Regions from separate parts of the Paraglaciecola sp. G1-13 genome, predicted to be linked through region 1. Evidence: predicted binding sites of a transcription regulator. Region 1 holds the regulator's gene; each other region holds the start of a gene.
The links. Region 1 encodes sigma-54, which starts transcription at its own class of promoters, with help from an activator protein. Its sites were predicted from a motif close to GTTGGCACGNNNNTNGNNT; they were not measured.
Positions count from the first base shown of each region.

Region 2: the regulator sigma-54 is predicted to act here: its motif matches at 5,200-5,218, upstream of AC0L6N_RS18740 (DUF2884 family protein).
Region 3: the regulator sigma-54 is predicted to act here: its motif matches at 3,354-3,372, upstream of AC0L6N_RS06640 (CsbD family protein).

Region 1 is NZ_CM147903.1:199,054-208,943, forward strand. Features, by position in the region: gene AC0L6N_RS00855 (MlaC/ttg2D family ABC transporter substrate-binding protein) at 1-108, opposite strand, end outside; gene mlaD (outer membrane lipid asymmetry maintenance protein MlaD) at 140-604, opposite strand; gene mlaE (lipid asymmetry maintenance ABC transporter permease subunit MlaE) at 618-1,397, opposite strand; gene AC0L6N_RS00870 (ATP-binding cassette domain-containing protein) at 1,398-2,195, opposite strand; gene AC0L6N_RS00875 (calcium/sodium antiporter) at 2,527-3,489, shown strand; gene AC0L6N_RS00880 (KpsF/GutQ family sugar-phosphate isomerase) at 3,496-4,467, shown strand; gene kdsC (3-deoxy-manno-octulosonate-8-phosphatase KdsC) at 4,467-5,021, shown strand; gene lptC (LPS export ABC transporter periplasmic protein LptC) at 5,018-5,581, shown strand; gene lptA (lipopolysaccharide transport periplasmic protein LptA) at 5,622-6,143, shown strand; gene lptB (LPS export ABC transporter ATP-binding protein) at 6,143-6,868, shown strand; gene AC0L6N_RS00905 (RNA polymerase factor sigma-54) at 6,991-8,484, shown strand; gene hpf (ribosome hibernation promoting factor) at 8,510-8,797, shown strand; gene ptsN (PTS IIA-like nitrogen regulatory protein PtsN) at 8,813-9,256, shown strand; gene rapZ (RNase adapter RapZ) at 9,259-9,890, shown strand, end outside.
Region 2 is NZ_CM147903.1:4,409,746-4,419,635, forward strand. Features, by position in the region: gene AC0L6N_RS18710 (pyridoxamine 5'-phosphate oxidase family protein) at 274-828, shown strand; gene AC0L6N_RS18715 (HNH endonuclease) at 1,011-1,586, shown strand; gene AC0L6N_RS18720 (acyltransferase) at 1,699-2,601, shown strand; gene AC0L6N_RS18725 (acyltransferase) at 2,605-3,501, shown strand; gene AC0L6N_RS18730 (mechanosensitive ion channel family protein) at 3,502-4,746, shown strand; gene AC0L6N_RS18735 (hypothetical protein) at 4,803-5,003, opposite strand; gene AC0L6N_RS18740 (DUF2884 family protein) at 5,288-6,067, shown strand; gene AC0L6N_RS18745 (sugar nucleotide-binding protein) at 6,154-7,005, shown strand; gene AC0L6N_RS18750 (sodium-dependent transporter) at 7,074-8,495, opposite strand; gene AC0L6N_RS18755 (SDR family NAD(P)-dependent oxidoreductase) at 8,636-9,397, opposite strand; gene AC0L6N_RS18760 (thiol-disulfide oxidoreductase DCC family protein) at 9,394-9,819, opposite strand.
Region 3 is NZ_CM147903.1:1,560,068-1,569,957, reverse strand. Features, by position in the region: gene AC0L6N_RS06660 (hypothetical protein) at 1-625, shown strand, start outside; gene AC0L6N_RS06655 (hypothetical protein) at 633-1,133, shown strand; gene AC0L6N_RS06650 (hypothetical protein) at 1,440-2,231, opposite strand; gene AC0L6N_RS06645 (DUF1328 domain-containing protein) at 2,566-2,727, opposite strand; gene AC0L6N_RS06640 (CsbD family protein) at 3,078-3,275, opposite strand; gene AC0L6N_RS06635 (MmcQ/YjbR family DNA-binding protein) at 3,554-4,048, opposite strand; gene AC0L6N_RS06630 (YHS domain-containing (seleno)protein) at 4,413-4,946, shown strand; gene AC0L6N_RS06625 (phosphoribosyltransferase) at 5,171-5,728, opposite strand; gene AC0L6N_RS06620 (lipoprotein-releasing ABC transporter permease subunit) at 5,884-7,095, opposite strand; gene AC0L6N_RS06615 (PilZ domain-containing protein) at 7,458-8,054, shown strand; gene mfd (transcription-repair coupling factor) at 8,060-9,890, shown strand, end outside.

The DNA of each region.
Region 1 (9,890 bases):
TGAAGCAACGTCTTCTAGTAATTTATAAGGGTTAGCCTCTTCTGCAGTGGCAACACTACTAAAAATTAAAATGAGTGCTGCACTAAATATTCGTGTTAGGTGTTTCATGAGGTATTTTAAGTCCAAAGTTATCAATCAATTAGTCATTTTTACTGAATAGGAATTGGCCAATTAAGTCTTCTAAGACAAGGGCTGACTTGGTATCTGAAATGTAGTCGCCTTCAGCGAGGTCTGCTATTCCATCAATACTAAATCCTGGCTGAAAGCCCACGTATTGCTCACCTAACAAACCCGAGGTCAGGATTGAAACCGAGCTTGTTTCTGGAAACTTGTTGTATTCCTGATAAATTTTTAATTCAACAACCGGTGTGTAACCGTCTGGATCGAGACTGATGCTGTCTACTCTGCCGACCGTAACGCCACCGACTTTAACCGCTGAGCGAGCCTTAAGGCCGCCAATATTGTCAAATTTGGCATACAGGGTATATGTGTCAGTACCGCTTGACATGCCTTGGTTAACCACCTTAAGCGCAAGCAATAACCCTGCTGCTAAGGTCAATACCACAAACAGTCCAACCATGATTTCTGCTTTGCGTGACGACATTACTTTTCCACTCCTACTCTATACCAAACATTAATGCAGTCAGGATAAAGTCGAGTCCTAACACTGCTAAAGATGAAAATACCACGGTTTCTGTGGTGGCTTTGCTTATCCCTTCCGATGTAGGAACTGCATCATAACCCTTAAAAATAGCTATCCAAGTAATCACAAAGGCGAATACGAGGGTTTTAATGATGCCGTTCACGACATCTTCGTTCCAGTCGACACTCGATTGCATGATAGACCAATAACTACCTACATCGACGCCTAACCAGTCAACGCCAACTAAATGACCTCCCAGTATACCTACCGCGCTGAAAATAAGAGCCAACATTGGCATTGAAATAATGCCTGCCCATAAACGCGGTGCAACTACGCGACGAAGTGGGTCTACCGCCATCATTTCTAAACTACTGAGTTGTTCGGTGGCTTTCATCAGTCCGATTTCTGCTGTCAAAGCAGAGCCAGCGCGACCAGCAAATAGCAATGCTGTTACAACAGGGCCTAATTCACGCAATAAAGAAAGTGCGACCATCGGACCTAAGCTGCCTTCGGCGCCATAGTCTACTAATATGGTATAGCCTTGTAGCGCCATAACCATGCCAATGAACAATCCTGATACCACAATGATTAACAGTGACTGAACACCAACCACGTAAATTTGTTTTATTGTTAATGGCGTGTTTTTGATAAATTGAGGTTTGGCGAAAATAGCCCCCATCAACATCAAAAAAGCACGTCCAAACGAACCGACTGTGTCGATTGTATTGCGTCCGATACTTGCCAACCACTGCATCTATTTGGCTCCTAGAAACGTTTGTTCAATATCGTCAGCAGGATAATGAAAAGGCACGGGGCCGTCTGCTTGTCCTTTTAAAAACTGTTGTACTAGTGGCGAATCGCTCTGTTTTATTTGTTCGGGAGTACCACTACCGATCACTTTTTTCTCTGCCAATATGTAGATGTAATCCGCTATCGTGAGTACTTCGGTCACATCATGGGTCACAACCACGCTAGTAAGTTGCAATGAGTCGTTTAACGCTTTTATTAATTTGACTAGCACACCCATCGAAATAGGATCCTGCCCAGCAAAAGGCTCATCGTACATAATGAGCTCTGGGTCTAGAGCGATAGCGCGGGCCAACGCCGCCCTGCGCGCCATACCGCCAGACAGCTCAGCAGGCATTAAGTCTGCCGCGCCGCGCAGCCCCACCGCTTGCAGCTTCAATAGCACCAACGTCTTAATCACTGACTCAGACAACTTAGTATGTTCACGAAGCGGAAATGCAATGTTATCGAAAACTGACATATCGGTGAACAACGCACCGCTTTGAAATAACATGCTCATTTGGCGCCTAACTGTGAACAAGCGATTTCGTTTCATGCTTTGAATAGACTCGCCTTTAAAACGAATATCACCGCTGTCGGGTTTTAGTTGCCCACCCATAAGGCGCAACATAGTGGTTTTACCAATACCACTTGGACCCATAATGGCGGTGGTTTTCCCTTTTACGATACGCAAGGAGATATCATCATAGATAATACGACCGCTTCGCGAGAAGGTCAGGTTGTCTATTTCTAGCAAATTTTCCATTAAGCCTGTTGTCTTCCTATCAGATGAACCAAATACTAATAATATAGGGTTGTGGTAATTGGCGACATTATATGTTTTTTCAAGGGCAAACCTCAAAACCTAAAAGTAACAAGTTATATTCGTATTTTTAGAACGTTACTTAGCCCGCCAAACGCTTGCTCAAACGATTAAACATAATAGTGTCAACTAACGTATTAGTTAGATGACCAGATGAATGGTTTTTTCGTTCATTTTTAATTAGGTAGCGCTGGTTTATTTGTCACACAATGAATAGGCAAAGGCAGTGCTTTTTGCGACAATTAGATATTGGTATAAAAACAAGTGAGTTTTCGTGATAGTTGAAGCGTTATTATTTTTGTTGTGGTTAGTCGTATTAAGTTGGGGCGCGGATAGATTCGTATTCGGCTCATCTGCGTTAGCAAGAAATATGGGCATTTCACCAATGATTATCGGCTTAACCATAGTCGCAATGGGGTCTTCAGCGCCAGAAATTATGGTTTCTGCCACTGCATCGCTTAATGGCAACACAGATACGGCCATCGGCAATGCGATAGGCTCCAATATCACCAACATCGCCTTAGTGCTGGGCTTAACCGCTTTACTGAAACCCTTGACGGTAGCATCGACGACGTTAAAACGTGAAATGCCAGTGATGCTAGGCGTGTCTCTGCTTGCGACTTACTTCTTGGCTGATTTATATTTGTCGCTAAACGAAGGTATAGTGCTGTTTATCCTATTCTTTTTCACTATAGGCGGTTTGGCGTGGATGTCATACCACATGGAAAAGGGCGATCCTTTAGAGCAAGAGACTCACGACGAAGTACCAGACGGAGTGCCGACAAAAAGTGCGGTGATTTGGTTGTTAGTGGGCTTGGTATTATTGCCCCTCAGTGCGCATTTCATGGTTGAATCAGCGGTGGAAATAGCTCGCCACTTTGGCCTAAGTGACTTGGTGATTGGTTTGACCATTATTGCCATAGGCACCAGTCTGCCCGAATTGGCTGCCAGCATTGCTGGTGTGCTGAAAGGGGAAGATGATCTCGCCTTAGGTAACATCATTGGATCGAATATATTCAACATATTAGCCGTCATGGCCATGCCTGGTTTGATATCGCCTGGGGCTGTCGACCCAGATGCAGCAAGTCGAGATATTTACACTATGTTGGGCTTGAGCATTTTGCTGGTGCTGTTTTGTTTCAATATAAGAGGCTCTCGCCGAATCAATCGTTATGAAGCTGTCGCTTTTCTAGGCTGCTTTGTCGCTTATCAATACTTTGTTTTTAACCAAGGTTAGTGCGGCATGAGTCAGCAAGAGTATATTCAGTCAGCCCTGCGGGTGCTTGAAATTGAAGGTCAGGCAATTAAGCAGTTATCGCAATATATTGACGACAATTTTATTGCAGCATGCGAGCTCATGAAAAACTGCAAAGGCAAAGTGGTTGTTTGCGGTATGGGTAAATCTGGCCACATAGGGCATAAGATATCTGCGACATTAGCGAGTACGGGAACGCCTGCATTTTTTATGCACCCAGGGGAGGCAAATCACGGTGACCTAGGCATGCTTACAGAGCAAGATGTTCTGCTGGCGATTTCTAATTCAGGTGAAACATCTGAGCTATTGGCACTATTGCCTGTGGTGAAACGTCGTGGTATTGCCATTATTGCCATGTCGAATAACCCTGCTAGTTCGTTAGGTAAGCACGCCGACGTCAATTTGTGTATTAAAGTTGAAAAAGAAGCTTGTTCTCTAGGCTTGGCACCCACGGCGAGCACCACGGCAACTTTAGTCATGGGTGATGCTCTGGCGGTGGCACTGTTAGATGCAAGAGGTTTCACGCCGGATGACTTTGCACTTTCTCATCCTGGAGGTGCGCTTGGGCGCAAGCTTTTACTTAAGCTTGATGACATCATGTGCCAAGGGGAGCTGATGCCGTTGGTTGGCACGACCCAAACGATTAGCCAGGCGCTACTTGAAATTTCGCGCAAAGGGCTAGGAATGGCGGGTATCGTTGGCGATGACGGGCGTTTGCTGGGTATTTTTACTGACGGTGATTTACGTCGGGTACTGGATGCCAGAGTCGACATTCACACAGTCAGTATTGAAAGTGTTATGACTGCTAATTGTGTTACAGCATCTCAAGAAACCTTGGCTGCTGAGGTGTTAAACGTCATGCAGAAACGCAAAATCAGTTCACTGTTTATTGTTGATGACAATCACCATCCGGTTGGTGCTATCAACATGCAAACCTTGTTATCAGCAGGAGTGATATAATGGGCGACGTTAATACGTTATATGGTGCTAAGTCATCTTCGTTAATGGACAAGCTTTCCCGCATTAAATTACTGGCTTGTGATGTAGATGGGGTGTTCTCTGACGGGCGCATATACATGGGCAATGACGGCGAAGAATTGAAAGCGTTTCATACTCGTGACGGTTTTGGAGTCAAAGCCTTATTAAACATAGGTGTGCACGTTGCGGTTATTACCGGACGTGAATCAAAAATAGTGCACAAACGCATGTCAGCGTTAGGGGTCGAGCATATTATTCAAGGTTGTGAACAGAAAAACGATGCGCTTTTGGCGTTGCAGCGCCAGTTAAATATAGGCAAAGACGCTACCGCATCCATTGGGGATGATATGCCCGACGTGGGAATGTTTACCTTGAGTAACGTCGCCGTAGCGACACACGATGCCCATCCGTTTGTACAGAAACAAGCTCTGTATATTACCCAAATCAATGGGGGCTTTGGTGCTGTACGCGAAGTTTGCGACCTAATTTTGCACGCCAAAGGCAAGTTAAACAAAGTCAGTGGTAGTAGCGTATGAATCGAGTCACCCTCAGTATTGGGTTATTGTTTTTATTGGTCATCGCCATCAACTTACCCGACTGGCTAGCTGATGAAGACTTGATACCGCAAACTGAAACCGAATCTGCTTGGCAACCAAACTACCAAGCAAGTGAAATGCTAAGCACTCTATTTGATAAAGACGGCCGTTTGAGCCATCAGGTCTTTGCTACTAAAATGGAACACTTTGATTTGCTCGGTTTTACTTTATTCAAAGAGCCTCAATACACGATATTTGTTGCGTCACAGACTGCGCCTTGGCAGGTATCAGCCAAAGACGGTACTTTGTATGAAGACAATCGGATCCAATTAGAGAATAATGTCGAGATACGTAATCAAGATGAGCAAGGATTTGCTCGTAGCATTCGCACGGACTTCATCGAGATAAACTTGATCGATAAAACCATGGTGTCTGACCAACCAGTAAAAATATTTGGCCAGCACTATGTCATCAACAGTAACGGTTTTAAAGCCAATTTAACGACCCAACAATATGAGCTACTTGATCATGTGCAAACCATTTATCAACCTCAGCCTTAGCTTAGTTGCCTTAGCAACATTAGCATTTTCCCCATTAAGCATGGCTGGCAAAGAAGATTTCACGCAAGCGATAAAAGTGGACTCGAAGTTTCAGTTCGGGGACGGTAAAACTAAAAAGTCTATCTTTCGAGAAGACGTGCACATCAATCAAGGTAGTTTGAATGTGTATGCCGATGAAGTAGAAGTCGACGCGAGTAAAGGCGAAGGTAACGAAGTTTTCATCGCGACGGGTAGCCCGGCTAAATACTCTCAACAACAAGAGCAAGGGGGCAGTATTGAGGCATCAGCCAATCGCATTGAATATCGCAGAGATTTACGCACACTAACCTTAGAAGGCGATGCACAGCTGAAGCAGAACAATAGCAGTGTAAAAGGTGAGTCGATAGTGTTTAACATGGAACTTGAACAAATTGTCGCGCAAGGAGAGAGCGAGAGTGAAAATAGCGGACGAGTTACGACTATTTTTCAACCAGCTAAGAAATCAGCGAGCAGTAAAAAGCAAACTGACGCGAAAAAGTCCAGTGATGCTGAAGTCAAACCAAAACAGGATGAAACTCCATAATGGCGACGTTAAAAGCCTCGCATTTGGCTAAATCCTATAAATCGCGTCAAGTTGTGCGTGATGTCAGTCTAGAAGTGTCCACTGGCCAGATTGTCGGTTTACTTGGTCCAAACGGTGCAGGTAAAACAACCACGTTTTATATGATTGTCGGTTTGGTTCCCTTAGATAAGGGAGAAATCAGTATTGATCAGCAAGATCTTACCCTACAGCCCATGCATATGCGCGCTCGTTTAGGGATTGGTTACTTACCCCAAGAAGCCTCTATTTTTCGAAAACTGACAGTCTATCAAAACTTGATGGCTATCTTGCAGACACGCAAAGAGCTCAGTGCAGAACAAAGAGAACAGCAAGCGGATTCATTACTCGATGAGTTCAATATAAATCATATTCGTAACAGTGCTGGTATGAGTTTGTCTGGAGGTGAACGCCGCCGGGTAGAAATAGCGCGGGCACTGGCAGCCGATCCAGAATTTATTCTGCTCGATGAGCCGTTTGCCGGTGTTGATCCTATTTCAGTTAATGATATTAAAAAAATTATTCAACATTTACGTGACCGTGGTATTGGTGTTTTGATAACCGACCACAATGTAAGAGAGACACTCGATGTGTGTGAGAAAGCTTACATTGTTAGTCATGGTGAACTCATCGCTTCTGGCACGGCAGAAGAAGTATTAAGTGATCAACGTGTAAGAGATGTATACCTAGGCGAACAATTCAGGCTATAGTTAAGCTGAAAAAGCCGCTCATTTTATCGAGATTATACTCAGGCGCTTGGTGAGACATTTACAGTCAATCGAATCAACCACAGCATATTTTTTAGTTTGCAACGGACAGAATAAAGAAGTAAATGAAACCCTCTTTACAATTAAAATTTAGTCAATCACTCACTATGACGCCACAGTTACAGCAAGCTATTCGTTTGTTGCAATTGTCTACGTTAGATTTACAGCAAGAAATTCAAGAAGCCTTGGATTCCAACCCGCTGTTGGAAGTTGAAGAGCCTACGGATCAGGAATCCGGCGATAGTGCGTTAAATGACAATTCCCTCGACCCGTCTTCTAAAGATACCAATGAAATAGTTGATACCAGCAGTGACAACTTAGACTCAAGTGAAGCGTTCGAGAAAAACGAAATCCCAGAAGACTTACCTACGGATACCACTTGGGATGAGTACATCAGCGCTTCTTCCGCACCTGCCTCTAGCATATCCAGTGGTGCCGGCGGTGATGACGAACAGATCTTTCAAGGCGAAACCACAGATAACATTCAAGATCATTTGCTGTGGCAAATGCGTTTAACCCATTTTAGTGATACCGATGTCGCGATTGCGACAGCGATCATTGATTCTATCGATGAGTCTGGTTATTTGACCATGAGCGCTGAAGACGTTCTGGCCAGCATGGATGATGAAGAAATAGAGCTCGATGAAGTGGAATGCGTACTTAAGCGTATTCAAATGTTCGACCCAATTGGGTCTGGCTCTCGTACACCACAAGAATGCTTGCTAGTGCAATTGCGTCAGTTTGCTCCTGATACACCCTGGTTAGAAGAAGCGAAGACCTTGATTGGGGACTATGCCGACCTTTTGGCAAGCAAGGATTACCGTACTTTGATGCGTAAATCTCGCCTTAAAGAGGATGATTTGCGTGAGGTCATGCGTTTACTTAAAACGCTCAATCCGCGTCCAGGCAGCGCCTTGATCAAAGGTGAAGCAGAATACGTTATACCTGATGTGTCAGTGAGTAAGAAAAATGGCCGTTGGACAGTAGAGCTTAACCCAGACAGCCTACCCAAATTGAACGTTAATCAACAGTATGCTGCAATGAGTCGTAGCGCGAAAAACACCAGTGATAGTCAATTTATTCGCTCACACATGCAAGAAGCCAAATGGTTTATTAAAAGTGTTGAGAGCCGAAACGATACCTTATTGAAAGTGTCAAACTGTATAGTACAGCAGCAAATGGGCTTCTTTGAACATGGGCCTGAGATGATGAAGCCTATGGTACTAAATGACGTAGCCGAAATGGTGGATATGCATGAATCTACAATTTCTCGTGTTACCACCCAAAAATATATGCATACCCCTAGAGGTATATTTGAGCTGAAATATTTCTTCTCGAGCCATGTTGCAACTGAGACAGGCGGAGAGTGCTCGTCAACGGCGATACGCGCATTGATTAAAAAGCTGGTCGCAGCTGAAAAACCAAGCAAGCCGCTAAGTGACAGCAAGATTGCTCAATTGTTGGCCGATCAAGGCATCATGGTCGCTCGGCGAACAATAGCAAAGTACCGGGAATCTCTGATGATACCCCCGTCGAACCAACGAAAAAGCCTATTGTAGGCTGATTAAAGAAGGAAGAGGCGATATGCAAATTAATATTACTGGTCACCATGTGGATGTAACCGATTCACTAAAAGATTATGTCGATACTAAATTTACCAAGCTCGAGCGACACTTCGATCAGATCAACAATGTTCACGTCATTCTCAATGTAGAAAAGCTCAACCAAAAAGCGGAAGCGACAATACATTTGAATGGGGCAGATGTATTTGCCACCATGGAACACAACGACATGTATGCGGCAATAGATGGCCTAATCGATAAACTCGATCGGCAAGTTATCAAGCATAAAGAAAAAGCTAAACGCCATTAACCCATCAGGTAAATAATGGAAATATCAAATATTCTTCACCCTGACTGCGTCGTATGCGCAGTTCAGGGGTCCAGCAAAAAGCGCATTTTAGAGCTTATTAGTCAATTGGCATCTGAGCACCTTGTTGAAGTAGACCAAGCGACCATTTTATCCAGTTTAGCGGGGCGCGAGAAAATGGGGTGTACGGGCATTGGTGGTGGTATAGCACTACCACATGGCCGTATAAAAGGGCTAGAGTCAGCCCTAGGCGTGCTTGTAACGTGCCAACCTCCGGTCCAGTATGACGCCATCGATAACATGCCAGTGGATATCTTCTTTGCTATTTTAGTACCAGAGGAAAAGGCCCAAGAGCACCTACAAACCTTGTCGGCGATAGCCAAAAAATTCGTTGATAAAGATATTTTAAATCGTTTGCGCAGTGCAACCACAGACCAAGAATTATTTCAGGTACTCAGTTAATTATGAAGCTTATTATCATCAGTGGGCGTTCAGGCTCAGGGAAGTCCATCGTTTTACGTTCACTGGAAGATTTAGGCTATTACTGCGTTGATAATATCCCCGTCAACTTATTGCCCACTTTGACCCATACCGTCGCTGACGAGTACGATCAGGTCGCGGTCAGCATTGACGTGCGAAATTTACCCAAAGATCCCAACGAATTGGTGGAAATACTCGACTACTTGCCGTCAACGTGGGAAATGACCATATTGTATTTGGATGCCAGCGATGACGTACTGATTAAGCGTTTCAGTGAAACCCGCCGCTTGCACCCGTTGTCTAAGCAAAACAAATCATTGTCTGGTGCTATTCAAGCCGAAAGCCAGTTATTAGCGCCAATAGCCGAACGTGCAGATTTATATATAGACACAGATCAATTGTCAATTCACCAGCTGGCCGAATTGGTGCGTGAGCGAATATTAGGTAAAAAAAGCTCACGCTTGGTTTTGGTTTTTGAAAGCTTCGGTTTTAAACACGGTATTCCTAAAGATGCGGATTATGTATTTGATGCGCGTTTCTTACCCAACCCGCACTGGGAGCCAGATTTAAAACCCCTTACTGGACTTGATTCCCCCGTCGAGATTTTTCTTGGCTC
Region 2 (9,890 bases), 970 kb from region 1:
TGTGGTGACTTTTCTAAGTCAGTGAAAGCAATGTATATCATCATGAACGATCGTTCAAGTTAAATATGAACGACTGTTCAAAAATAGCTTAACTGTTACGTCCATCCTCGAAATAGCATCATCGAATACTTGTCCTACTTGCTGGCGCTAGTGTTGTTCACCTAAGGTGTTCGAGTCGTAAATATTCAATCAGATTGTGAGTATCCAGTTGTGCTATGGTCGGGTTACTCGGGTCGAACCTAGTTCACATCACTCAATAAATGAGGAGCGTTAATGGAGCATCACTCACCCTGGCACGCCATATTTTATCAGTCGCTGTCAGCGCATGAAAAAATACCAGCGAGTCGCTACTTACAGCTTGCCACGGTTGATAACCAAGGCAACCCACGTTGTCGTACCCTGGTTTTTAGAGGCTTAAACCAAGATAAAAATCAGTTGTATCTGCACACAGATAATCGAAGCGAGAAAATGTCGCAACTTGAGATACAAAAACATGTAGAAGCGTGTTGGTACTTTAGCGAAACCCGAGAACAGTTTCGCTTCAGCGGTCACATAGAGTGTATCGGCCAAAGCGAAAAGTCAGAAACGACGAGCGGTTCGCCAAAAGCCCAGCATTTACGTCTTGCGCATTGGCAAAAGCTGAGTGACGCGCTACGAGAAAGTTATGGGCCAAACTATGATATTGCCCAACCTGATGAGAATTTTGTTTTGCTGATCCTACACATCACCCGAGTGGATTATTTACGCCTTGCTCCCCTGCCTCACTTACGTGTTATTTACCACCTAGACGCTAGCGAAAATTGGCAAGCAGAGGCTGCTGTACCGTAAAAACGACCTGCCAAAGTTGAGCAAGCATGTTTCAAGGGGATTAGTCAAAAAATCAACAATTAATGACAGTTGGTCAAAATAAGTACACAGTAGAGCTGTAGGATAGATTTCTATGGGTTAACGCTGCCCATATAGGGTTACCCAGTAAAATCTATTATCTCTACCTTTAGCGAGGCAAGTGTATGTTGGTATTAAGATTGAACAAATCTGGCCTACCTCAGGCATGGATCACTTTAGAAGAAGCGGCTAAGTACTATACCCAAGATCGCGTTTTATTTGAGTTAGGTGATAGCAAGCGAGTGCTGCGCGGTGGCTGGAATAAGCATGGCCTGCAGAGCCGCTTAACCTTGTCTTCAATTATTGGCTGCGACGGAAAAGTCACCCCTCCTTCCGGTAAGGTGCCCCTGAATAATCGCTACTTATTTCGCCGAGACAATAACTTGTGCATGTACTGCGGACAAAAATTTCGTATACCTGAACTCACGCGTGATCACATTATTCCTCGCTCAAAAGGCGGTCGTGACATTTGGACCAATTGCGCTTCAGCCTGTAATCGCTGTAATTGTTTCAAGGCGGATCGTACCCCAGAAGAGGCCGGGCTTTCTCTTATCGCCGTGCCCTTTACACCAAATATATATGAGCGATTCTACCTGATGAACCGACGCATTCTGACCGACCAAATGGCTTTTCTGGGCAGTCACTTTTCAAAAAACCGCGCATGGGAAACGACAGATAACAGCGAAATAGCGCTTGTTTAGCCAGACTTAAGGCACAAATTAAGCAAAATAGTGATACTTCACTATTAGGTTACTTCTACTTTAGTTTACACTACTCCTTTGTTTGATATTGCGTTGGGTTGGAGTAAAGGTTGTGACGTTGTTGTTTGGCAATTTGATGGGTGTCCTGTCGGTTATTTTGTATTTTATCAACACAGTATTTTGGGTTATTCCCATTGTATTGCTGTCATTTCTAAAGCTGATCCCAATCAGAATATGGCGCACTGGGCTTTCTTATCTGCTCGATGGTTGTGCCACATCTTGGATCACAATCAACAATGTTAACCAAAACATATTCAGTCGTACCAAAGTCGAAGTGTCCGGTGTTGAAACCCTTACTCGAAATGACTGGTACCTAGTCATAGCGAACCATCAGTCATGGGTGGATATTCTCATTCTGCAAAGGGTATTCAACCGAAAAATCCCGTTTCTTAAATTCTTTTTGAAGCAAGAATTAATCTGGGTACCCTTTCTAGGGATTGCTTGGTGGGCGCTCGATTTTCCCTTTATGCGTCGTTACACCAAATCATTTCTAGCGAAAAACCCTCACCTTAAAGGGAAAGATCTAGAAACCACACAAAAAGCCTGTGAAAAATTTCGCACTAAGCCTGTCAGTATCATGAACTTCGTTGAAGGTACACGCTTCACCCCACAGAAATACCAGCGCCAGTCTCCCTCGTTTCAACATTTATTGAAGCCAAAAGCGGGTGGAATGGCATTCGTGTTAAGCGCTATGGGCAGCCAACTACACAAACTGTTAGACGTCACTATTTACTACCCCCAAGGCATCCCAACGTTTTGGGACTTTGTGAGCGGCAAGGTTAAAACCATCAAGGTTCACGTTTCAGTTACCCCTATAAGCGACTTATTGCAAAGTGACGCGTTCGCACAAGACTATTTTGACAATCCCGCGCAACGCGTCATATTTCAGCGCTGGCTTAACAGTGTGTGGATAGAAAAAGACAAACGAATCGAACAATTATCGACGGAGCAGTAAAGGATGTTTTCTATACTGCGCGGAATGCTTGTTTTTCCGCTTCACCTTAGCCTTCAGCTTATTAATTTGTCTTTCTGGGCGATACTGATCATCTGCTTAGGACTGCTCAAATTTATTTTACCATTTGCATTCATATCACGCGCTTTTAATCCTGTGCTCGATTTCATGTTATGCGCCTTTGGCGTTATCAGTGTGCGCCTAATCCGCTTATTCAATCCTGTACAATTCGATGTCCAAATCGACGGAGAGCTAAGTAAAGAGCATTGGTATTTAATGATGCCAAATCACTTAAGTTGGCTAGATATTATCTTACTGGTCGACTTCGCCGCGGACAAAATCCCTGCCCCTAAATTTTTCCTGAAGAAAGAATTAATTTGGTTACCTTTTGTCGGCTTAGGCGCGTGGGCGTTAGACATGCCCTTTATGCAAAGATACAGTCGAGAATTTGTGGAGAAAAACCCGCACCTAAAAGGCAAAGACATTCAAACGACTAAGCGTTCATGTGAGAAATTCAGAAGCTGCCCCACCACTGTGATTAATTTTGTAGAGGGCAGTCGCTTTACTCAACAAAAGCACCTGTACCGAAAAAGTCCTTTCACCCATCTGTTACCGCCAAAAGCCGGAGGGATCGCTTTTACTCTTGCCGCTATGGGGGAGTTATTTACCGGGATTTTAGATGTCACGCTTATGTACCCGGATAATCCCCAAAAGCCCATGCTCGACATGCTCACCGGGCGCCTAGGAAGAGTAATACTTCGCGTAACTGTTGCTCCCGTACAAGCAGACATTATCGGCGACTACTTCAATGATGAAGACTTTAAGCAAGGTTTTCAAACCTGGTTGAATGCACGATGGACGCACAAAGACACACAAATAAACCTGTTATCTGGAGGTAAGTAAGTGGAGAGAAGCGCGCAATTAAGTGAATACATCATTCAAGGTTATCAATATCTTGGCCTTTCTGTGAAAAACGATGGTGCGATATTTGCGATTACCGCAGTCACACTGTTGATGTGTTTAGCTTGGCTCAGTTTCAGATTAGTACGTATAGCCTTAACAGGTCGGTTAACGCGCTTGGTTTTCAACAGCAAAAATACTATTGACGATGAGCTTCACGAACACGGTGTGTTCAGACGTATCGCCCATATCGTACCAGCCATGGTGATTTACTTATGCAGCAGCATGTTGGTAGAAGATCCCATTCTGTTTTCTGCGTTACAAAAAATCGCTATTATTTATATGCTTATTGCAGCCGTAGCGGCGAGCAGTGCATTACTTAACACAGTTGAAGACATCTACAACGCCTCTGAATTAGCAAAGCGAGCTCCTGTTACCGGTTTTATTCAGGTAGGTAAGTTGTTCGTGGTTATTGTTGCCGGTTTGCTTATTATCTCTAACTTGCTGGATAAGTCACCGCTATTACTGCTTTCCGGTTTAGGTGCTGTCACCGCGATCCTGTTGCTGTTATTTAAAGACACCATTTTAGGCTTTGTAGCGGGTATTCAGATTGCGGCCAACCGCATGGTAAATAACGGAGACTGGGTAGAACTGCCTAAATATGGTGCTGACGGAACGGTTTTACAGGTCGGCCTTACTACAGTAAAGGTACAAAACTGGGACAAGACAATCTCCACCGTCCCGACTTACAGTTTGATAACAGATTCAATGAAGAACTGGCGCGGCATGTCAGAGTCTGCAGGTCGCAGGATCAAACGCTCCATATACATAGACGTAAACAGCATTAAATTTTGCGATCAAGAAATGCTCGACGACTTCCGTAAAATTCGCTACATCAATCAGTATATAGAAAAGAAACGTGCCGAATTAGACGCCTATAATCAAGAGCAAAAAATTGATATTCAAGACTTATTAAACAGCCGTCGTTTAACCAATATAGGTACCTTGCGCGCTTATTTGGTTTCCTACTTACGCCATCACCCTAGCGTTAATCAGGATATGACATTAATGGTGCGTCAATTGCCGCCCACTGAATTAGGTTTACCACTAGAGATATATTGCTTTAGCGCTAACAAAGATTGGATAGCCTACGAAGGTATTCAAGGGGATATATTTGATCATGCACTGGCGATGCTGCCAGTCTTTGGATTAAGAGCCTATCAGCGTATAAGTGATAGGCCTCACTAAGTTTTCGTGTTTACCTAAGTTGACCTTAGGTATCAATCTACATTGACTGTAGGTAATTAACCTACGGTCAATGCGTATAAGAATAGTAAGAACAACACCACACCAGATACACCGAAAAAACCATATTCAACACGTGATTTCATCACATCACCTTGGTCAACTGGCTGGGCAATAAAGCCCATAATAATACTGGTAACACCCAATACAAACGCCACCAAACCAAAACCAAACAAGATTGCATCAGTCCAATTACCCATTACTCTTCCTCAAAATAATAAAATCAATCTAAAAGCCCACACCAATAATGGCGGAATTATATACCAAATTACGACAGAAAACATAGGCTGGTGAAATTGCCTAACTATTAGTGCTTTCACTTATAAAATAACAAATGCCAAGCAAGTAAGAGTTCGGTGAATTACATAACTAATTGTTTAAATTAGTATTTTATAAATTGGCGCGGCCTTTGCTGTATCGATGCCAAGAAGGATGCTAATCAATCCATTTAAAAAAGCCGAATGTAAATAAAAGGAATAAAGCGATGCGTAATCTTATTTTTTGTACAGCAATGTTGGTTGGCGGTAGTGCGGTTGCTGCAGAGCAACAGTGTGATGTTGAGTTTAACGGTGGTTTACAGTTAGAAAACCAAGTGCTGACATTAACCACTGAGCAAGAAAATACGATAGTCATCAATCAAAGCAAGCAGCTTTATGTCAATGGCACGCAAACCCACCTTTCTGACGACCAACAACAGCAGTTGGACGAATTTTACGACGGCATTGCATCCGCCGTTCCCATGGCCGCCAATATCGCATCAGATGCTATCGAGCTAGCAAGTTACGCCCTTAACGAGACATTCACCCAGTTACTCGGTGAGAACAACTCCGTTGTAGCGGACATTACCGCACAACTCGACGCGCTAAAGCATGAACTCGACCAAAGCTTTTATGCCGATGATGGTTCAGTACGTTTAAATTCAGCCCACTTTAACGATGGCCAGTTTTTAAGCGAGGGGTTTGAAGAAAAGTTTGAGCAAGCGATAGAAACCATTGTTGCCCACTCGATAGGCCAAATCATGATCACAATTGGCAGTGAGTTAATGTTCAATGGTGGCGATGTCGATGACTTTGAGCAACGCATGGAAAGTTTTGCACACAATATCGAGAACAAGTTTGATAAAGATGGTGAAGCATTAGAAGCTCGCACCGAGATACTTTGTGCTAGTTTAGCCAACATCGACCGCTTGGAAGAAAAACTGCAAAATGAAGTACCGCAACTTGCAGACATGGACGTACTTCAGGTAAGAGGCTACGCAATGTAAATTTACCAAGTTGGTATATATTTCGAGACGAATTCGTATAGGCTAGGCCGCAAAGGCAAACACAAAAACGAAGAACAAAGAGCACTATGAAAATAACCATTTTTGGTGGCGGTTGGCTAGGCCAGCCGCTCGCTGTCGCGCTAAGCAAAAATTCTGCAAATGCCAACGAAACTGCTCCTGAGGTTCAAGTTACCTGTCGCAGCGAAGCATCCATGGCAACCATCCGCGCCCAAGGTCTTCAAGCCCGTCAGTTTATTCTAGGCGGCTCTTTACAAGATAAAGCTGCCGGCAGCCCTCTACTTCATAGTGATATAGTCGTAATAAACATTCCTCCTGGGCGCAGAAATCTAGCGAACAATCCACAAGCCAGCGAACAGTTTGTCAGCGACATGTCTACCCTCATCCGTCAAACCTGCATTGAACAAAGCGCTAAGCTTATTTTCATTAGCACCAGTGCTGTTTACGGCGATGTTGAAGGGGAAATAACGGAAAACAGCCAGCTAAACCCGAGTACTGAATCGGCGCGCGCCCATTGCGCGATAGAGCAATTTATACAACAAAACATACCTCAAGCCGCGACTATATTACGCCTAGCAGGATTGGTTGGCCCAAAACGGCATCCAGCCAAGTTTTTAGCGGGTAAATTAGATTTAAGCGGAGCAAGCCAAGTAGTAAATCTGGTCCATCAGCACGACGTGATCCACGCTATTGAGCACATCATTAATCGTGAGATATGGGGAGAGATACTGCATCTGTCAGCGCAAGCACACCCCACCCGAAAAGAGTATTACAGCTGGGCTTCAAAGCAGCTAGCGCTAACACCACCGGTGTTTTCAGAGGAACAAAAAGCATGCTCAGGAAAGCGACTCAACCCAGAATATACTCTGCGAAAACTCGATATGCAGCTGAACTATCCTAGTCCTTACGACATGCTATAACACTCGCAATCGGCGAGTGCTATAGCTTTTAAAGAGTGAAATATTGAGTACGTGTTTAGCTGCCTTGCTTAACCGATTAACGCATTGCCAAAATATTTAAGCGCCACGGTATTAATAAAGACCAAGAGCAGAATAACCGGAATAAAGGTACCCAAAGAAAAGTTAACGTATTTTTCGAACCAGCTATTGGCGAATTGTGGCGCACCTAAATCTAACTCAGTGTTCAAGTTACTTTTCTTCCAGCGGTAAATTACAAACAGGCACACTAACAGACCATTAAACGGCAATATCGTGTCGTAGAACACATCAATGATCACATCAAACACAGATTTAGTTTGGCCTGCGTAGTTCAGAAACTCTGTGAAGAAAGTAGAAATACCGAAAGACGTGGCGGCTGCAATCGACATCACCACAAGTAATCCGCCTAAGATCGCCAGTGACTTTTTACGGCTATAGCCTTTATCTTCCATCAAGGCTGAAACCGGCACTTCAAAAATAGAGACCAAAGACGTAATTGCAGCAAAAAACACTAACAAGAAAAACAAGCTAGCGACAATACTCGCGCCTGCGTAGCCAATAGTGCCTTGTAAGGCCAAGAAGATTTTCGGTAGGAAAGTAAAAATCATGCCCACGGATGAATCGCTTAAACTTTGTGTATCGGTGTTGGGATTAAATGAAAACACAGCCGGTAAAATCAATAAACCAGCAATAAACGCCACTGCGGTATCCATTAAAGCAACAAGCTTTGCAGAGCCCGGCACGTCGGCGTGTTTATCAAGATATGAGCCGTACGTCAGCATTATTCCCATCCCCAGCGATAGCGAAAAGAACGCTTGAGATAAAGCAGCACTGACCACAGCAGCATCAATTTTGTTGAAGTCAGGGATAAGGTAGTACTTCACTCCCTCAAATGCGTTGTCTAGGGTTAAAACAAAGACCACCAAGCCAATTAACATCACAAACAAAGTCGGCATCATTAACTTAGCGGCTTTCTCAATGCCCTGTTTCACCCCACCCTGTAAGATCATGTACACAATAATCAGCACACCGATCATGTAATAAAACAGCTCGTAGCCGTTAATGAATACCCCGAAAGTGCTAGGGTCAGCCAATACATCAAGGTTACCCAATAGGCACTGCACCAGATAGCCGAAAATCCACACCGTGAGGACCAAGTAGAATATGGCAATCATAAAAGGAGTAATTGTGGCTAGCCAGCCTGCTATCTTCCAGTGACGCTGACCGCCCGATAACACATTGTAGGCCCCAAGCGGATCTTTGCGGCTAGCTCGGCCTACCGACATCTCGGCTAACATCACAGGTAAACAAATAAATGCGACGAAAATGGCGTACATTAGCAAAAAAGCACCACCACCGTTTTTTGTTGCCGCAACCGGAAAACCAACCATATTTCCGATACCAACTGCAGAGCCTGCAGCCGCGAGAATAAAACCTAAACGAGAGCCAAACTGTTCGCGAGGTGCGCCCATAAAGACATCCTTTATTGTTGTTATATGTTTTTATAATAATGCACGGATGTTAACAGCAGATAATTGAAAAGTCTTCGCTCAGATGTATTCGCAAAACGTCTGAGGTGCACAAAATATTTACAAGTAGGTAATTGCCCTGCTCACCACGGGATCTCTTTGCCGTCCCAATCGATGAAATAAGGGCCCTTATCTGGTTGAACAGTAGATAAATGCATCAACAAGCGAGATACGCTGAATTCGCTGGTGAACAGTTTTTCCGGTCTAACGTTGCTTTGAAAAGGCTTAGATAAGGGCGTGTCGACCGTTCCAGGGTGATAACAGACCAGCGTGACATTTTTTGCACGCCGTTGATATTCTACCTGAGCAGTTTTTATCAACATGTTAAGCGCTGCTTTACTCGCGCGATAACCGTACCAGCCACCTAAGTTATTATCTTTAATACTGCCTACCCGCGCGCTGAAAAAACTCACATCGACAGACAACGGACCTCTAAATAAAGGCAAAAGGTATCGCAGCCACAGTGCAGGAAGCACTGTGTTTGTGGAAAAATAAGCACTTAATGTATCGGCTGATAACTCTTCTAATCGTTTCTCTGGGTGCAGGCTAACATCGTTATCACTCACGCCATGTAGCACCCCGCTACAACAAATAACTCTCGTAAACTGCCCTTGTTGTGCAAGACCGTGACAAAAATCAGCCACCGCTGACTCTTTGGTGTAATCGAGCTGGATTAATTTGGCGCCTTTCACAAAATGTGAAATATCAGCATCGGGCTTTTGGGTTATCTGACGCGAAACGCCGTACACGGTGTCGTATTTACCTGACGCCAGTAGTTGCCTGAAGACCTCACGACCCAACCCGCCCGACGCACCAATAACCAATGCATTGCATCTTTCTGTCATTTATCTTCGCCTTTACCCTTTAAATCGTCTCTCACAGTTGCCGGAACAGTACAGGTCTCGCACCGCTTCTTACCGGTAAGCAGATAGGAGATAGTGTACCGATGACGGGCAAAGAATGCGTAGAACCCATCAGCAAACCATCGAATAATCGGCCAGCGCATCCAGCCATACAACCAACCTTTGCCAATCGTATCCCATGCCAGATAAGTTGCATCTAGTCCTGTCACCATTTCGCCATTCATTTTTTGTACATGTATACGCGCATTCAAATCATGCCAGTTTACGTTTGGATAGTCCTTGGAAAAACTCGCCATCTGTATGTCTACAAACTGAATATTATGCCCTTCGTCATAAGCTTTTAGCTTATTCATTTCGGCTAAGCACAAAGGACAAAAGCCATCATAGAAAATACGAATTGCCATGCTCACCTCTACTATTAATAATTACCTGTGGGCTATGTTTTGCCATGCATACGTTCTATTACGCGCGCCGT
Region 3 (9,890 bases), 1.4 Mb from region 1:
TAATCGTGTGGCTCACCCTTGCAAGGTTACAACACATTCAACCAGACCACATCCCACCAAAGGGGATGATATTGTTGTTAACACTACTAGATATCAAAGTACCGACGGGCAGCATAAAAACTTAATGTTCAGCTTCGAAGCCAGTGAAAAAAGAATTAACATTTACAGCGCAGACATAGATAAATTGGCAAAAAAAATTACACATATAGTTGTTAGAGATGTCATTGCGACGAAAGTAATTGAAGATGAGCGGCATCCTATTTTAAAACTTTTCGAAAGAGTTCTTGAAAACAAGGGGGATAACATTTTCAACAGACATGTGGAAGTTGAAACAGAGATTAATCTTACTGGTGACGAGTTACAGAACCTCGTTGAATTATACGGTGAAGAATATGATCCCGTAAATACATGGGTAAATATAGGATTCAAGGAAGAAGGGGAAGATTCGCCGCGCTTTTTTAATAATTATTTGGAAAGAACTTCTATCTTAGCTGACCCAAACAAAAAGCACGATGATATACACTATACTGCCGTGTACTTATCCAATATATTAAAAGCTGAAAGGGCTAGCCTTCTAGCCTCATTTGAAGACGATGCTAGAAAGTTGATCAAGGACAACAGGTAAAATCCAGATGCATTTTATTTTAAGACTAATAGTTACCTTGGTTATCAGCGGCAGTCTTGGCTATCTCTATAGCACATTTCTAACAGCAGATAATTTCAAGAATATAGCTTCTGTTTTAATCAACTCATCTGCGGCCACTCTAGCGATTGCGGGGCTTTGGATATCCCAAATTTATCCTGAAGCGATAAAAGCATTTAGCTTACCGAATGTATCAATTATGGAAGCTGGTGAAAAAGCCAAAAGAATTGAGGCTTTGATATTAGTTATTGTTACTTCAACAGTTATTATATCGGTATTATTGATATTTCAATATATATATCCATTAGAAGCCTTGGCTCTCGGGACAATTTATGCGGGATATTATGACTGGATAAAAGCGTCAAGTTTTATTTTCCTGACACTACTTCAATTATTCGCATTATTGAAACTCACATATGCTATGTTTGTTTTCGCTAATCAAATTCATCGAAAAGTTAAAGAGTTTAAAGCCCAAAAGCGATTGAACTGACAAAACAATCATAACATACAGGTTAGTTATTGATATGCATGAAGAATTTCCGGGTTCAACTCCCGCCAGCTTCATCAAACGTCAAGATGAAAAGGCTCTTCAGAAATGAAGAGCCTTTTTTGTGACTTGTAACAGATTCTGTGGAACTGCCATTTAGGTAATGTGCTTTTCGTGTCGCCCCAGTTAATCATTACTGGTGCACTTATTATCTGAATTCGGACGTATTTCGCCTGAAGAAATCTGAACCAATATTAAGTCTATTTTTCGACGTTTTGGTTTTGAAAATGAATAGCTAGCCATTTTTGACTATAAATGGTCTATATCAATTTTTATTTCGCCACATTGTTTGCGTATTTCAGTCTTCCATTGACTTATAGCTTGAGAAATACTGTCTTTTTTAGTTTCACTGTCAAGAATATCTGCACTTCCAGATATAGACTTTATCGTTGGGAATGCTTTAATGATTTGCTCTATATTCACCCCAGTTCCTTTCGCAACGGCCTCAAAATGCGGAATTGCTCCAAAATGCCATATAAACAAATAACTACTAGTTCCCGCGATCAATGCGACACACTGTGTTTTTTTTCCAGTCCCTAGCTCAATATTGTATAACGGAGTACGGCCCTCAATAATTGCAGACGAAAGCCTCTTAGGAGAATGCGAGATCTCATTTACGCCTGCATAAACAAAAGATGCCATAATGCTAATTATTAAAAAACCGACGATTAGTTTAGTAATTCTTTTAAACTTAGTCGTTTGTTTTTCCGACGGAATGAAAGCAATTACACTGATAACTAGGTATACAAAAAGAAATAATAATGCCGCGTACATTCTGCCGGAGTTTAACCCCCATGCAACTTGATAAATATCAATGAAACTTCCATAGTGGAATAGGTTAACTCCATTGAATTGCTTTATATAATTATCAGCAAGAAAATAGCTGTGAACTGTGAATACAAATGCAAGTCCTGATAGTACAAATAACTTTTGTTCGTATATGAACGTTGCATATGCATTAAACCTCTTACTTGCCCGATTCTGGGAAGTTACTTCTTGTTTTTTTTCATCATTGTGGCTTTGAGCAGAATTTTGCGGCATGAGTTTAAAATCCATTCACGTATTATTAAACTTAGTATGACCTAGAAAGGCACTATATTACGATTTAAATGAGAGCATGACAGTTCAGCTAAATAGGATCATGTTGCAGGCTTAATTGATTTGAGGTTAGACAAACATATATTTTTCTTAAAGCTAATTTTAAATTATTGTGTTGAAGAATGGGTAATCAACTCAATAAGTGACTTATTCATAACGCGCTTTCTTTATTCATATGTCTAAACACATCGGCTAGAGGACTCTCTGATACCTGATTATCAATAAAAAAACCAAAAAAAAGGCTGCGCATTGGCAGCCTGATCATGAATTAAGGTAGCTAGACTTTCCTTCTGCCCATCACCACTGAAATAACCAGTAGGACTAAAAATACGAAGAAAATGATTTTTGCGATACCGGCTGCAGAGCCTGCAATTCCGCCGAATCCCAACACTGCAGCAACCAGTGCGATAACTAAAAATATAACAGCCCAACGTAACATAACTATTCCTTTTAACAATGAGTGGACTTTAACTAATGCTTCAAACGTGCCAACGGACCCTATAGGTAGAAAAACGCATATAAAACGTGGGGTTGAGCCTAGGCTCGTTTATCAAAAATCGCTTCACTCGGTATTGATTTCATGAATAATTTTATTACCTCGTTGTAAGATTTTCACGTGTTGAACATCGATGATTCCGTGTCGGTGTGCATCACCAAAGCGGCCAGAGGGGGTTGAATTGAAAACCAGTAAACGTAAAAAAGAAGGGTGAGTGAAAAAGAAAAAGCGCGTGAAGAAACAGTTCTTCACGCGCTTTCAATGGTAATTTTAATGGTGCGAATGGCCGATGATTAATGACTATCGAAGAAGTCGTCTACCTCGCGCTCTGCTTCTTCCTTAGACTTGCCGTACTTCTCTTGGATTTTGCCCACCAGTTCGGTGCGGCTGCCTTTCATTTTGTCTACGTCGTCATCTGTAAGATCGCCCCACTTCTGCTGGGCTTTACCTTTTAATTGTTTCCAATTTCCTTCAGCTTGATCTTGATTCATCATTATCTCCTTTGTTGAGAAAATATTGCGAAAATCGCCTGAACACCCGTTGCGCACAGACGTGCTTCAATAAGTAAGCAGCAATGACTATGCCAGCGTGAATACGACAGCGTGAATATGACAGCGCTTTTACCTACATCAGTGTTTCGTTGGGGCGCACCGAGCAAAGCTGGATCAAGTGAGTCCCCACCGCTAACGAAATTTTCAGCTAGACATTTTCAAGTGGGTACATTTAAGCTAGGCACTTTCGAGCTGGGCGCTTTCAAGCTGGGCACTAACTATAGGTGAAGCAGAATAGATACCTGTGCTTTCTTCGGCAGCTTATTCACCACCAGCATAAAGGACTGTTTAATCATTCGTTGAAGTTCGCCGGCTGGCAGGCTGCCGTCCAAAATAACGGTATTCCAATGTTGTTTATTCATGTGATACCCGGGGATGACTGCGCTAAAAACGTCTCGCAGCATAATTGCCTCGTGAGGATCGCACTTTAGGTTCATCCAATACACCTTACTGCATTCTTTACTACCCTCTTTACTGCATCTGTTAGTGCTCTCATCACTGTCCTGCGCTTGCTCATCGTTAATGCTAGCAGTGTGAGAATTTGCACGGGGAGCCGCTTTGCCCAAAGAGAGCGTAGCGAACATTTTACCTTTGACTTTGAAAACCGCTACCTCAGGCCCAAACGGAAAGTCTTCGACTGTATCGGGGAAGTCTAATAGCCACTGACGCGCTTGAGCATAGATTTGGCTGTATGCTTTTTCATGACTGTGCATGTGTTCTTGCCCTTGTTGTTTTTCTTGCTCCTGTGCTTGCTTCTGTTCTGGCGCTGTCTTTGAAGTTATTTTAGAAGCATTTTGTGAGGCCGTTATTTTCATCGTAAACCTAGCGTAAAAGCAAACAGAGGTAAGGCCTAATATAGCGCTATTTTCATTTAGGCTACCACCTGTTTGACGGCATGTTGCTAAACCTTAGAAGCCACTAGCGGAAGTATTTGCCATTGGCGTGCAATATTATTGGCGCTGACCTTGTCTTTACTTATACAAATATCTGGTTCGTAACAAAAACGCTCCAAGAAAAAGCTGAATAGAACGCTATATAAAGCGTTAGATAAAGCGCAGTTCAAAAAGGAATACACACATGCTAGGCAAGAAAATAATGAAAATCACAGGGTTACTTTTTGGGTTTTACCTTTTAACAATGAATACCGCGTTCGCCGAATCGATCGACAGGGCCACTGTTGAAAAACAAGCGACATTAGCACTACAAGGGTTTGACCCCACAACCTACTTTAATCTAAGCGGCGCTAAACAGGGCAACGATGCGTTTCAAGCCGTGTATATGGGTCAGCGCTATTTATTCGCCAATGAAGAGAATCAGCAAAAATTCGCTAATAACCCCGCACAGTACTTGCCGCAATTTGGCGCGCTTTGCGCCCACTCTTTAGTAATGGAAAAAGACGTCATCGCAGACCCTTCAATTTACACCATTGAGGCAGGTAAGTTGTATATGTTCGTTTCACAAGAAGCGAAAAGTGAATGGATTAAAGACAGTAGCAAAAACCTTATTGCCGCCACCAAGCATTGGCAGTACAAATCAGAAAAACGTTTCGAGCAGATCGCGGCCAAAAAACGCTGGAAAAAAGACAATAACGTTGAGTTGTTTACTTTTTAGCAGCCCTGGCTAAAGCTTGCTTGACTAAGAAGAGCTAGCGAAAGCTTGCTTGATTTAGAATGCCTAGCGAAAGCTTGCTTTATTGATTCGAAGGTTTTGCATTTGCGCTAGCAAGCGAGTCAAAGTGGCTTGAACAATACCTGTAAAAAGCTTAAAAAATCACAAAAAAAAGGAGCAACTAGGCTCCTTTTTCAATCCCCTTTACACAGACAAACGCGGCGTTATTACACCAATATGTCGCGTACGTTGGCTAAATCTGTTTTGCCATTGATGATTTCGTCTGGGGTTAAGCCTGAAATCTCATGAGGGAATACCAACCACTCGGCACTTTCGTGTACAAAGTAGTCTGGCACTATGTCCGTTTTATTGTTTTGCGGCTTATAGTAAGGGCAAGCAATACGAATGTTTTTCGGCATATTCGCGCGAGACAACTTCTTAATTTGCTTAATCAGCGCATCAACACTGCGGCCTGAATCAAACACGTCATCAACAATAAGCAAGTCATCTTCGGCATTGGCGTTTTCAATCAAATAATGCAAACCGTGCACTTTGATGGTTTTTGATTGTTGATCGATACCGTAATAAGACGATGTACGCACGGCAATGTGGTCTGTCTCTACTTTTTTAAAATCGAAGTATTCTTGAACCGCGATACCAATTGGCGCACCGCCGCGCCAGATGCCAATAATAAAATGCGGACGAAAACCATCTTCGTACACTTTTGATGCTAAGCGAAATGAATCTTCTAGTAATTGCTGAGCGGTAATAAATGTTTTTTCCATCGAAAAACCCTTTAAAGCGTGGAGTGCCACTGACTGCCTAAGCTAACAAATCAGCGTGCTAATTTTAAATCATCGCTCATTATACACTGAAATCTTATGATAAGAGATGGCGATTATGGCAAATTTGTGACGAGTTACCTGACTCGGCAATAAAACTATTCATATTTAAGCGCACTGGCTGGGTCAACCTTCACCGCTCGATAAGCAGGATAAATACTGGCAGCAAAGCACAGCAGCAAGGAAAACAGAATGAGCATCAACACCTGATGCCAATGCATGACTATGGGCAACCCTGCCCCGCCGGTAGCCGCCATAATCGGCACATTAAATAAGCTCAACAAATTGTTTAGTTGGCTGACAAGTAATAAACCGCCCGCGGCGCCAAACAGCGTTCCTTTGATACCGTTATATAAGCCATTAACCAAAAAGACCTGCATAATGCGCCCGCGCGACAACCCTTGGGTCAGTAAAATAGCAATATCGCCTTTTTTCTCAGTCACCACCATCACCAGCGCCGACACAATATTAAACGCCGCCACCGCGATGATAAGCAGAAGCATTAAGGCCATCATGTTCTTTTCCATCTTAACGGCATCAAACAACGGGCCTTGGCGCGTGCGCCAGTCGTCGCTTTCAAGGCCAAGCTCAGTAACCTTGTCGACCACCGTTTTATATTCAAACGGATCTTGTAAAAATAACCGCGTTTGAGCAATACGGCTGACCTTATTGCGCATCAGCTTAGCGCTGTCATTGATGTTCATTAAAATCACTTTGGCATCAAGCTCTGAGCCCACATCAAACACACCTACCACAGTAAACAAGCGCTGGCTCGGCATTTGCCCAAACGGCCCAAATACACTGCCCTGGGCAGATAAAATACGTGTTTGCTCACCTACCCTTAACCCTAAACGGGTTGATAATGCTCGACCGACGATAATGCCATAACTGCCAGGGGTTAAATCTGCGATCTGCCCGACCAACATATTCTGGGCTATAATAGAGTGTTCATGGGTGGTTTGTGGCTCAACGCCTTGTATCATCACGCCTTCTAAGCTGCGCGGTGACTGCACCACGCCTTCAGACTCAATAAAGTCACTGGTGGCGGTAACGCCCGGTAATTGTGACAAGCTCGAAATGATCTGCTCGTTTTCACCCCGCGTATCTACCACTACGTGCGGCGCAATACCGAGAATGCGATCTTTCAGGTCCCCCTCGAATCCGTTCATTACAGACAAAACCGTAATCAAAGACATTAAACCAAGGGCGATGCCAATAGCAGAGAAGGCGTTAATAAAGGCGATAAATTGATTACCTTTGGACGATTTTGCATAACGCAAACCGATAAATGCAGAAACAGAGTGAAACATGCTAGCAATGGACTCTTAGCAAAGGGTTAGAGATAATTCGACGTGCAAGTTACATCACGCGGTGGCTCATTTGACTGTGTTTATTAACGTTTGTTTGGGTAAACTGAATTTATTTAACCTGACTTTGTTTTAACTGACTTTATTTAAACAAAATGCACAGCATAAATGACTACAGTCATAATCGTTTAACTCATGGTAAAGTAAAACGTTTTTTGAATAATACGCTCTGGTCATAGCGCAAACAAGGTTACAATAGGCCAAACTATGTTTTGCCGCCTAAAATGCTAAATTAACCGTTAGCCGGCCGATAAAGACAGGCCCTTGAGCCACAGTGAATAACGATACTCATTTTCGGAGAATACATGCACGGCATTAGCCTCGAAGAAAAACAGCAACAATTCAATGAATTTTTCACCATAGAGCATGCCATACGGGTTAACTTTAAAGCCGTTGCGGCTGGCTTTACTTTGCCCCATGTCGATGACTTAGGGGAGCACATGCCCTACGCGTTTCGAGTGGCTAGTGAAGCAACCGCCATTGATGCCCAAGCCTTACGCCCACTGCGTAACATGGGGGAACATGCTGTCGAGCTGGCCAACTTTTTAAATGCGCAATCTCGCAAAATTGATTTGTTAATGTCCTTGGTACTACAGCAACAAGACGACCCAAGCTTAGCTTACGAGTCAGTAAAGTTCGGCGGTGGCGGCATTATCGTTAAGTGCGATGAAGCCTACGAGCCCGAGCAAATCGTTGAATTAAAACTGTTCCTAAAGGAAGAGGCCTCCGCCATTTTTTGCTATGGCGAAGTCATTGAGTGCCAGCAGGCAGGCGAGCAATATCATGTGTCACTTATTTATAACTGCATTCGTGAAGAAGATCAGGATCTTCTGGTACGTGCCAGTTTACATCTTCAAACAGCGCAATTACGCAAACGCGCCAAGCAACAAAAGAACGACTAATTTAGATGACAGCAAGTATTTTTAATCCGACCTTGGCCAAAGGCCAACGAGATGCAATTCACTGGGGCAATTTACACGGCAGTAGTTTGGCAATGTCTATTGCCAACGCTGCGGGCAAGACCAAAGGCCCTATTTTGCTGGTAACGGCAGATACCCCAAGCGCCATGAAATTAGAAAAAGAACTCAGCTTTTTCTTACAAGGTAAAAACGTCCAGGTGCAGCTTTTCCCCGATTGGGAAACCCTGCCCTACGACAACTTTTCCCCTCATCAAGATATTATTTCACAGCGCTTAGAAACCTTATACCGCCTCACTCAGGCGGAGAACTGCGTCTTCATCGTGCCGGTTAATACCTTGATGCTGCGCATGGCACCAACAGATTACCTCAGCAAGTATTTGTTATTTTTAAAGGTCAATCAAACCTTAGACATAGACGCGTTCCGTTTAGGGTTAGAGCGCGCTGGCTACCAACATGTCAATCAGGTGATGGGCCACAGTGAGTTTTCGATTCGCGGTAGCATTATCGATTTATTCCCCATGGGCAGTCAGCAGCCGTTTCGTATCGACTTATTCGATAATGACGTCGACAGCATTCGTTATTTCGACCCCGACAGCCAGCGCTCAGGGGATAAAATTGACGAAATTAAGCTGCTACCGGCGCGTGAGTTTCCTACTGATCAAGACGGCATAAAACTGTTTCGCCAGCAGTACTTAGAAAAATTCGACGCCAATAATTCTAAAGAGTCTATCTATTACCAAGTCGGTAAAGGCATGATGCCTGGCGGCATTGAATATTACTTACCGCTGTTTTTTGAGCAAAGCGCCACCCTGTTTGATTATCTGCACCCAGACACCTTGCTCATGATGCACGGCGATTTAGCCAAGGCCTGTGACTTCTTCTGGAATGATGTGAACGAGCGCTACGAGCAACTGCGCTACAACCTCAGTCGCCCGCTTATGGCACCCGCAGATTTATTTTTACGCAATGAAGAACTCTTCGGCGCGTTAAAGCAGTGGCCGCGGATCACCATAGAGCAAAATGCCAAAGAGCAAAAAGCCGGCGTCACCAATTACGACACCCGCACGATTGGTGATATCGCGATAAAATCACAAAACAAAGTGCCCTGGGCAACGCTTAAGCAACGGGTTGCTGATTGGCAAAAAAGCGGCAGTAAAGTGCTGTTTAGCGCGGAATCTCAGGGTCGCCGTGAAAGCCTGCTCGATTTATTAGGTAAAGCGGGCATCAAACCCAAAGCGTTTGAACACCTAGATGCATTTCAAAAAAGCAAAGAGCTAGTAGGTATTACCATTGGCTTGGCCGAACACAGTTTCGTGCTCTTTGAAGACAACAAAGAACTGGCGTTTATTACCGAAACCGAATTGCTCGGTCATAAGATCAGTCAGCGCCGACTGCGTGACAAACGCCAAGCCACTGACGAAAACGCCGTCATTCGTAACTTGGCTGAACTGGCCATTGGCCAGCCTGTGGTGCATTTAGATCACGGCGTGGGTCGCTACCTCGGCTTGCAAACATTAGATGCTGGCGGGATCACCACAGAATACCTCACCATTGAATACGCCAAAGAAGCCAAGTTATATGTGCCGGTATCCGCGCTGCATTTGATCAGCCGCTACAGTGGTGGTGATTTAGAAAAAGCCCCTCTGCACAATCTAGGCACCGAAACTTGGAGTAAAGCCAAGCAAAAAGCCGCCGAGCGCGTGCGAGACGTGGCCGCACAATTACTTGACGTATACGCTAGGCGCGCAGCCAAGCCCGGTTACTCTTATAAAATTGCCTGGGACGAATACCAAGCTTTCAGCGACAGTTTCCCCTTTG